2 regions of the Streptomyces sp. NBC_01264 genome follow, and region 2 is predicted to be linked to the other one. Evidence: riboswitches for the same ligand, from Rfam matches in the RefSeq annotation. Region 2 holds a riboswitch; the other holds the start of a gene.

Region 1 (4,467 bases), 1.6 Mb from region 2:
ACGACCGTCAGGGACCAGCCGGCCACGCAGCCTCGCCCGCGCGGGGCCCAGACGTTGCCCACGGCGACGGTCACCGGGGAGCCGATGGCCACGTCCGCGAAGGCGGCGGTGACGTCGGACTCGCCCGTGTAGTAGTGCGGGCCGCCCGTCCGCGGCGGGTCCTCGACCATGTTCGACAGGGTCGCCGGGCGGGCGGCGGCCGAGCCGACCTTGATGACCGGGCGGGTGGTCAGCGGCTCGCCGGGACCGGGGACCGCGTCCCCGCCGGAGACGTCGCAGCGCTTGATGAGGTTCGAGCCGAGCTTGTAGGTGCCGTTGTTGCCGCCCCAGAAGAGCCGCGCGTACGCCACCTGCGCGCCCGGGGGCACGGTGAGCCGGGCACTGCCGGAGGTGCCCGTGGGGGTCCCCAGTCCGGCCGCGTCCACCGGGCGGGCGACGAAGTCGTTGTTGTTCTTCGTGCCCCCGCCGCGCTGGACCTCGGCGCACTCGGCGCACTCGGCGCACTCGGCGGCCTCGGCGGGCGGTGCCTGGGGGCACCCCATCACCGTGTTGCCGACCGTGACGAAGTCCCCGTAGAGCGCCTCGTCGTAGCCTTCTCGAAGGGGGAGACCACCTCCGCGGCGGCCGGTCCGCTCAGCGAGCCGAGCAGCAGCGCCGCGCCGCCGGCCACCGCGAGGGCGGATCCCCAGACATGTCTGGATACATGTCTGGCAGTTCTGGCATGTCTGAAACGTATGAACCCCATGAGGGGGAAATTAGCCCGATAGGGGATGGATCGGACGTTACGCCACGCGACGGCGCGCGTACTCCTCGATGTCCCGCATCGGAGGCCGCTCCTCGGTGTCCACCGCGTAGGTGTGCGGTACGAACCCCTCCGGGCCGCGCTCGAACTGCGTCAGCTCGGGGCGTACGAGGTGTCCGCGCGAGAGCCGGACCTGCGCCGTGCGGTAGATCGCCGCGGCCATCCGGCCCAGGGCCTGGCCGTCCTGGTGGCGGTGCAGCCGGACGCCCACGTCCACCTGGGCCAGTGCGTCCAGCCCGGCCGTGTGCAGCGCGTCCACCAGCAGCCCCAGCTCGACCCCGTAGCCCACGGGGAACGGCAGCCGCTCCAGCAGCTCGCGGCGTACGGCGTACTCGCCGCCCAGCGGCTGGACGAAGCCGGCCAGCTGCGGCCAGTGCAGGTTGAGCAGGGGACGGGCCACCAGCTCCGTGACCCGGCCGCCCTGGCCGTGGGCCTTGGCGGAGGAGAGGCCCTCAAACTCCTGGCCCAGGGGGCGGTCGTACATCGCCTTGACGAACCGCACGTCCGGATCGGTCAGCAGCGGGCCGACGATCCCCGAGACGAAGGCGGCCGAGAAATCGCGCAGGTCGGCGTCCACGAAGCAGACGATGTCCCCGGTGGTGGCCAGCAGCGAGCGCCACAGCACCTCGCCCTTGCCGGGGAGCGCCGGGATCCGCGGGAGGACCTCGTCGCGGTGCACCACCCGGGCCCCGGCCTTGGCGGCGACCTCCGCAGTGCGGTCCGTGGAGCCCGAGTCGATCACGACGAGCTCGTCCACCAGCGGCACCGGCAGGCCCTCGATCAGATCGCGCCGGATCACCTCGACGATCGCGCCGACCGTCGCCTCCTCGTTCAGCGCCGGCAACACCACGCTCACCGTGTTCCCCGCTGCCCGCTTGGCGGAAAGCAGCTGGCCGAGCGGTCGGTCGGCGGCGGACCAGGAGCGGTCTGCCAACCAGCGCTCCACCTCTTCCAGCACCTTCAGCACTCCCTGGTTCTTCACTGATCGTTCACTGGTTTGGACCGAATTGTGATCCATCTCGCGGTTCGGACGGCTGTCTCAACCCCCCGGACCTTCGGTTACAGTCTTGAACAACGCGATGGCCCACCGCATGCCGGGGGGCCCGCGTACAAACGCACCGGCGCGCCATAGAGCGCGTGTGCCGGTGCCATACCGCTCATCCAGAGGGGCAGAGGGACACGGCCCGTTGAAGCCCCGGCAACCCTCCAGTCGGTCTCGCGATCGCGCATTCCAGCGCCGCAGCGAGGTCCCCGGCTAGGGAAGGTGCCAATTCCGTCTCATGGCGAAGTGCGCCATGGGGAAGATGAGGAGAAAGGGCCTCGCCATCATGGCTGCACAGTCTGTCGCAACCTCTGCCGAAACCACTGTTTCGAGCACCTCTGTCGATCTCGGTCCCGCCACCGGCCTTTCCTGTCGTGAGTGCGGTACCCGCTTCGAGCTCGGCCCGATCTTCGCCTGCGCCGAGTGCTTCGGACCGCTCGAAGTCGCCTACGAGCTGCCCCTCGGTGACCCGGAAGCCCTGCGCGCCGCCATCGAGGCCGGCCCGAACAACATCTGGCGCTACGCGCCGCTGCTGCCCGTCCCGGCGGACGTGGCCTCCAAGCCGAGCCTGAACCCCGGCTTCACCAAGCTCGTGGACGCGGCCAACCTGGCCAAGGAGCTCGGCGTCACCGGCAAGCTGTACGTCAAGGACGACTCCGGCAACCCGACGCACTCCTTCAAGGACCGCGTCGTGGCCATCGCCGTCGAGGCCGCCCGCGCCTTCGGCTTCACCACCCTGTCCTGCTCCTCCACCGGCAACCTGGCCGGCGCCGTCGGCGCCGCGGCCGCCCGTGCCGGCTTCCGCTCCTGCGTGTTCATCCCGCACGACCTGGAGCAGGGCAAGGTCGTCATGGCCGGTGTCTACGGTGGCGACCTGGTCGGCATCGAGGGCAACTACGACGACGTCAACCGCTTCTGCTCCGAGCTCATCGGCGACCCGCTGGGCGAGGGCTGGGGCTTCGTCAACGTCAACCTGCGCCCGTACTACGGCGAGGGCTCCAAGACCCTGGCATACGAGATCTGCGAGCAGCTCGGCTGGCAGCTGCCCGACCAGATCGTCATCCCGATCGCGTCCGGCTCGCAGCTCACGAAGATCGACAAGGGTCTGCAGGAGCTGATCAAGCTCGGCCTCGTCGAGGACAAGCCGTACAAGATCTTCGGTGCCCAGGCCGAGGGCTGCTCGCCCGTCTCGACCGCCTTCAAGGCCGGTCACGAGGTGGTGCGCCCGCAGAAGCCGAACACCATCGCCAAGTCGCTGGCCATCGGCAACCCGGCGGACGGCCCGTACGTCCTGGACATCGCGCGCCGCACCGGCGGGTTCGTCGAGGACGTCAACGACGAGCAGGTCGTCGAGGCCATCAAGCTCCTCGCCCAGACCGAGGGCATCTTCGCCGAGACCGCGGGCGGCGTGACCGTCGGAGTGACGAAGAAGCTCGTCGAGAACGGGCAGCTCGACCCCACGCTGACCACCGTGATCCTGAACACCGGTGACGGCCTCAAGACCCTGGAGGCGGTGGCCGAAGGTGGTGGCCAGACCGCCACCATCCGCCCCAGCCTGGACGCGTTCCGCGCCGCCAACCTGGCCTGATCTCTTTCTCCCTGCACACCGGAAAGGCAGTAGCGCCATGAGCGTCAACGTCCGCATCCCCACCATCCTGCGCACCTACACCGGCGGCCAGGCCGAGGTCGCCGCCGAGGGCGCGACCCTCGAAGAGGTCATCCAGTCGCTGGAGGCCAACCACCCCGGCATCGCCGCGCGCGTCCTGGACGACCAGGGCAAGCTGCGCCGCTTCGTCAACGTCTACGTCAACGACGACGACGTGCGCTTCGAGGGCGGACTGCAGACGTCCACCCCGGACGGCGCCGGCATCTCGATCATCCCCGCCGTCGCGGGCGGCTGCTGAACCTTCCGGCAGCCCTCGTACGGCCGTCGTGCGGCCTTCGTAAGACCTCGCAGTAACTGAATTGCCCCCTCCGTTACCAAACGGAGGGGGCAATTCTGCTGGGTTGGGCGCGGTAGAGTTGGGGAAGTCCCCTCCGCTGTTCTTGCCCGCCGCATATGAGCGGGCCGCGGGAGGGTTGACATTGAGTCAACATGCAAGTGCGCTATGGGCCCTTGGTGTGGTTTGTCCGGCCCGAGTTGCCCAGGAATATTCCGGGTTTTCACCCTATTTCAATCTTTTGCCGTGTCCAGAATTCTCGTCGGAATGACCTGTTGCAGACAGCAGCCGTGCGGATACATTCAGCCCCGGTCGAGGCGTTCCGGCGCAAGTTCTGACCCGGGATCGCGAAGTGCGGTCCCGCGCAAGGGCCAGTAATAGGGGAGTTAGGCATGGCTCAGGGCACCGTCAAGTGGTTCAACGCGGAGAAGGGCTACGGCTTCATCGCGGTCGACGGTGGTGCGGATGTGTTCGTCCACTACAGCGCCATCCAGATGGACGGGTACCGCACCCTTGAAGAGGGTCAGCGGGTCGAGTTCGAGATCTCGCAGGGCCAGAAGGGTCCGCAGGCGGATATGGTCAAGCTCGCCGCCGGCTAGTCCGACCGCGATCGACCACCGACACGTACGCGGTCACGCACAGCGGCCGCGCACGACGGCACAACGGCACAACGGCATATGTAC
Region 2 (4,467 bases):
TCGCGATCGGCCTGGACGCGTAGCCCTTCGCCGCCCCGCGGTTCACAGCCCCGGCAGGGTCTCCCCCGGCCGGGGCGCACGGCCCTCCTGGAGCCGGAACAGGTACCCGCGCAGGTAGTCGGCGAGATCGCGGTCGATGTGGGCCACGTACGCCCGCGCTCCGGCGTCGTTGCCACCGAGCGCCCACGCGGCCTCCTCGCCCGCACCCCACCCCTGGACCATGGCCCACTCCCGTACCCGGCCGCGCTCGCGCCACCAGTCGCGGACCAGCTCCGGGGTCCAGTGCAGGTCGCCGTCTCCCCCGTACCCGCCGAACGGTTCGCAGTCGGCGGCGCAGATGAACCGGTGGACCTCCTCCTGGGTGCGGGGCTGGCGGTAGAGGAACTCGGAGCCGTACTCGTCCTCGTACATCACGAGATCGGGTGCGCACTGCCTCCCCGTGAGACAGGTGTCCGTGTTCGCCGCGTACAGCGGTCCCGGGACGCTGCGCCAGTCCCGCTGCTCCCAACCGTCGGGGGCCGGAAGGGACCAGTCCCTGTCGACGAGGGCGCCTCGCCAGAGGGGCAGCGGCTCACCGGGCATGGCGCGAAGCGTCGGTATCGGATCCCAGTAGGTCATGCCCCGCAGCCTGTCAGACGGCCGGGACGCAGCGGCCCTCTTCGGTGCGGTACTGCCACTTGGCGCCGTCCGCGACGAGCTCCTTGACCGCGCGGACGAAGCGCTCCACGTGCTCGTCGGGGGTGCCGGCGCCGAAGCTGACGCGGATCGCGTTCAGGGACCGCTCCCCCGGGGCGGCCTCCGGGGCTCCGCACTCGCCCTGGGCCTGCGGCTCGCTGCCGAGCAGGGTGCGGACCAGCGGGTGGGCGCAGAACAGGCCGTCGCGGACGCCGATGCCGTACTCGGCGGAGAGTGCGGCCGCGAAGTGCGAGCTGTTCCAGCCGTCCACCACGAAGGAGATGACGCCGACGCGCGGGGCGTCGTCGCCGAAGAGGGACAGGACGCGGACCGCCGGGACCTCGGCGAGGCCTTCGCGGACCTTGGTGATGAGGCGCTGCTCACGGGCGACGAGGTTCTCGAAGCCGGCCTCGTTCAGCGCCTTGCAGGCGGAGGCGATCGAGTAGACGCCGATGACGTTCGGGGAGCCGGCCTCGTGGCGGGCCGCGGTGGTGTGCCACTCGACGTCCACGCCGCCGTCCTCGCGACGGGCCACCTTGCGGGAGGCCCCACCGCCGGCGAGGTACGGGTCCGCCTCCTGGAGCCAGTCCGCGCGGCCGGCGAGCACGCCCGAGCCGAAGGGCGCGTAGAGCTTGTGGCCGGAGAAGGCGACCCAGTCCACGTCGAGGTCCTGGACCGAGACGGGGTGGTGCGGGGCGAGCTGGGCGGCGTCCAGGACGATCCGGGCGCCGTGGGCGTGCGCGGCGGCGGCGAGTTCCTTGACGGGCCACAGCTCGCCGGTGACGTTGGAGGCTCCGGTCACGCAGACCAGGGCCGGGCCGTACGGGTCGCGGTCGGCCAGGGCCCGCTCCAGGGTGGCGACGGCCTCGTCCGGGGTGCGGGGGGCGTTGAGGTAGGTGACCTGCGCGTTCGTCCAGGGGAGCAGCGAGGCGTGGTGCTCGGTCTCGAAGACGAAGACCTGGCAGTCGGCCGGGAGGACGGCGGCGAGCAGGTTGAGGGAGTCGGTGGTGGACCGGGTGAAGACCACCTGGTCGGAGGGGCGGCAGTCGAGGAACTCGGCGACCGTGAACCGGCTCTGCTCGAACAGGTCGGTGGAGAGCTGCGAGAGGTACCCGGCCCCGCGGTGGACGCTGCCGTAGTACGGGGCGTACGCGGCCACGTCGTCCCAGACCCGCTGCAGCGCGGGGGCGCTGGCCGCGTAGTCGAGAGCGGCGTAGGTGACCTCGCCACCGGTGACGAGCGGCACGGTGACCTCGCGGCCGAGGACGGCCAGCGGCTCGGCACAGGCGGGGTCCACGGCGGCGGAAGCGGTGGCGGTGGCGGTGGCGTTCAGGGTTGCGGACATGGCGGTATCTCCCGGCAGGCAGGTCTGAATGGCTTCGGTGTGCCCGTACGCGGATATGGCGCTGCGGCCGTTCGGGGTACGGGAGTGCCTCGGGCTCCGGGCCGGCGTACGCGGATGTGCGGGTACGCGGAAGTGGCCCTGTCCGAGGGGTGAAGAAGGGGCGGACTCGCCCTATCGCATTCGCTTGCTCACGGAAACGCTCCTCGAGAGACCAGGACCCCTGGTGTTCGAGGGATCCGCGCTTGCCGTAGACCTCACTGCCTACGACCTGGTCATCACCCGGGGCACCCCGCCACGGAAGGAGGGTTGCCGGACAGCAAGCCGGGGCCTAAACGCTGTCACTCGTGACCTGATGAGCATCCTGCCACATGGCCTTCCGAACGCACGACCCCGGTCCACATGGCGGACCGGGGTCGTGGCTTGATCTTGGCCGGATCCCGTCGGAAGGGCTCGGCTCAGGCTCCCCTACGCGTTGCTCGCCGCCACCCAGCGGGCCAGCGCCTCGCGGGCCGCGCCCGAGTCCACCGACTCCGCCGCCCGTGCGACACCGGCGGCGAGCTGCTCCTCCAGGGTGCCCGCACCCGGGTCCAGGGCCACCAGGGCGGCCGCCGAATTCAGGAGCACGGCATCGCGGACCGGGCCGGTCTCGCCGGCCAGCAGGCGCCGGGCCACGTCCGCGTTGTACGAGGCGTCCGCGCCTCCCAGCGCGGAGACGTCCACCAGCGGGATGCCGATGTCGCGCGGGTCGAAGCCCTGCTCGCGGACCTCTCCGTCGCGGACCCACCAGACCCGGGAGGTCGCCGTGGTGGTGAGCTCGTCGAGCCCGTCGTCACCGCGGAAGACCAGCGCCGAGGAGCCCCGCTCCGCCAGGACGCCCGCGACGATCGGGGCCACCCGCGCGTCGGCCACACCGGTGGCCTGCGCCCGGACCCGCGCCGGGTTGGTCAGCGGGCCGAGGAAGTTGAAGGTGGTGCGGATGCCGAGCTCCCGGCGGGCTGCCGCCACATGCCGCAGCGCGGGGTGGAACTTGACCGCGAAGCAGAAGGTGATCCCGGCTTCCTCGGCGACCTCCACGACCCGTGCGGGGGTGAGGTCGAGGTTGACGCCCAGCTTCTCCAGGACGTCCGAGGAGCCGCTCGCGGAGGAGGCGGCCCGGTTGCCGTGCTTGACCACCTTGGCGCCCGTACCGGCCACCACGATCGCCGACATCGTGGAGATGTTCACCGTCTTGGCCCCGTCGCCGCCGGTGCCGACGATGTCCACCGTCCGGCCCGGCACCTCGATCAGGTTGGCGTGTTCGTACATGGCGCGGACCAGGCCGTTGATCTCGGCCACGGTCTCCCCCTTGGCCCGCAGCGCGACGGCGAAGCCGGCGATCTGGGCGTCGGTGGCCTCCCCCCGCATGATCCGGTCCATGGCCCAGGCCGTGTCGTCGGCGCCGAGGTCCCGGCCGGACAGCAGTGCGTCCAGAACGCCCGGCCAACCGCGGGCCGCCACGCTGTCGCCACCTGCCGGGGTCACGAGGGTCATGGTCCGCTCCTGCTGCTCGTCGAGGATTCCACGTCGAAAGGGGAAGGGTCCCAGCCTATCCAGCCCCGGGGACGGCAAAGAGCCCCGTCCAGACGCTGGACGGGGCTCTCGCCGTGGCGACACCAGGACTGACCGAAATCAGTCCCTCAAGCTGTCAAGCCGGAGATCAGTGGTGGCCGTGGCCGCTCTGGATCTCCTTGTACTCCTCGACCGTGGGCTTGGGGATCTGGTTGTTCTCCCCGTAGTAGCCCTTGCTCAGCTTGGCGCGGACCTTCTCCAGCGGCTTCACCTTGCGCTCGACACCGTTCTCGTCGACCGTCGGGCCGATCTCGACCGGCTCGTACTGGTCGTACGAGGTGAGCGCGTGCAGCTTGCCCTGCGAGAGCGGCTCGTGGACCTCGACGAACTCACCGTGCGGCAGGCGCTTGATGATGCCGGTCTCGCGACCGTGCAGCACCTTGTCCCGGTCCCGGCGCTGGAGGCCGAGGCAGATCCGCTTGGTGATGATGAACGCGATGACCGGACCGACGAAGAACCCGATGCGGGCGAACCAGGTGATCGAGTTGATCGACAGGTGGAAGTACTGCGCGAACATGTCGTTTCCACCGGCGATCAGCAGGATGACGTACCACGTCAGCCATGCCACACCGAAGCCCGTGCGCGTCGGGGCGTTGCGCGGGCGGTCCAGGATGTGGTGCTCGCGCTTGTCCCCGGTGACCCAGGACTCGATGAACGGGTAGACCGCGATGGTGGCCAGGACCAGCGGGAAGATCGTGAACGGAATGAACACGCCCAGGGCCAGGGTGTGGCCCCAGAGGTTGATCTCCCAGCCGGGCATCGCACGGATCAGGCCCTCGGAGAAGCCCATGTACCAGTCGGGCTGCGCACCGGTGGACACGTGGTCCGGGCGGTACGGG

Evidence for each region. A riboswitch is a leader RNA that binds a small molecule or an ion and turns the genes downstream of it on or off. The one in region 2 is predicted to bind S-adenosylmethionine.
Region 1: linked by a shared signal. The riboswitch ahead of thrC (threonine synthase) and the one ahead of OG435_RS13930 (aminotransferase class V-fold PLP-dependent enzyme) in region 2 are both predicted to bind S-adenosylmethionine.

What each region holds. Positions count from the first base shown of each region.
Region 1 covers NZ_JAPEOX010000001.1:4,607,989-4,612,455, reverse strand. The annotation lists gene OG435_RS21325 (hypothetical protein) at 1-542, opposite strand, end outside; gene OG435_RS21320 (glucosyl-3-phosphoglycerate synthase) at 783-1,760, opposite strand; SAM riboswitch class I at 1,957-2,113, shown strand; gene thrC (threonine synthase) at 2,107-3,432, shown strand; gene OG435_RS21310 (ubiquitin-like small modifier protein 1) at 3,470-3,748, shown strand; gene OG435_RS21305 (cold-shock protein) at 4,177-4,383, shown strand.
Region 2 covers NZ_JAPEOX010000001.1:3,042,449-3,046,915, forward strand. The annotation lists gene OG435_RS13920 (Lrp/AsnC family transcriptional regulator) at 1-23, shown strand, start outside; gene OG435_RS13925 (ferredoxin) at 43-618, opposite strand; gene OG435_RS13930 (aminotransferase class V-fold PLP-dependent enzyme) at 632-2,020, opposite strand; SAM riboswitch class IV at 2,254-2,370, opposite strand; gene trpD (anthranilate phosphoribosyltransferase) at 2,486-3,550, opposite strand; gene qcrB (cytochrome bc1 complex cytochrome b subunit) at 3,717-4,467, opposite strand, start outside.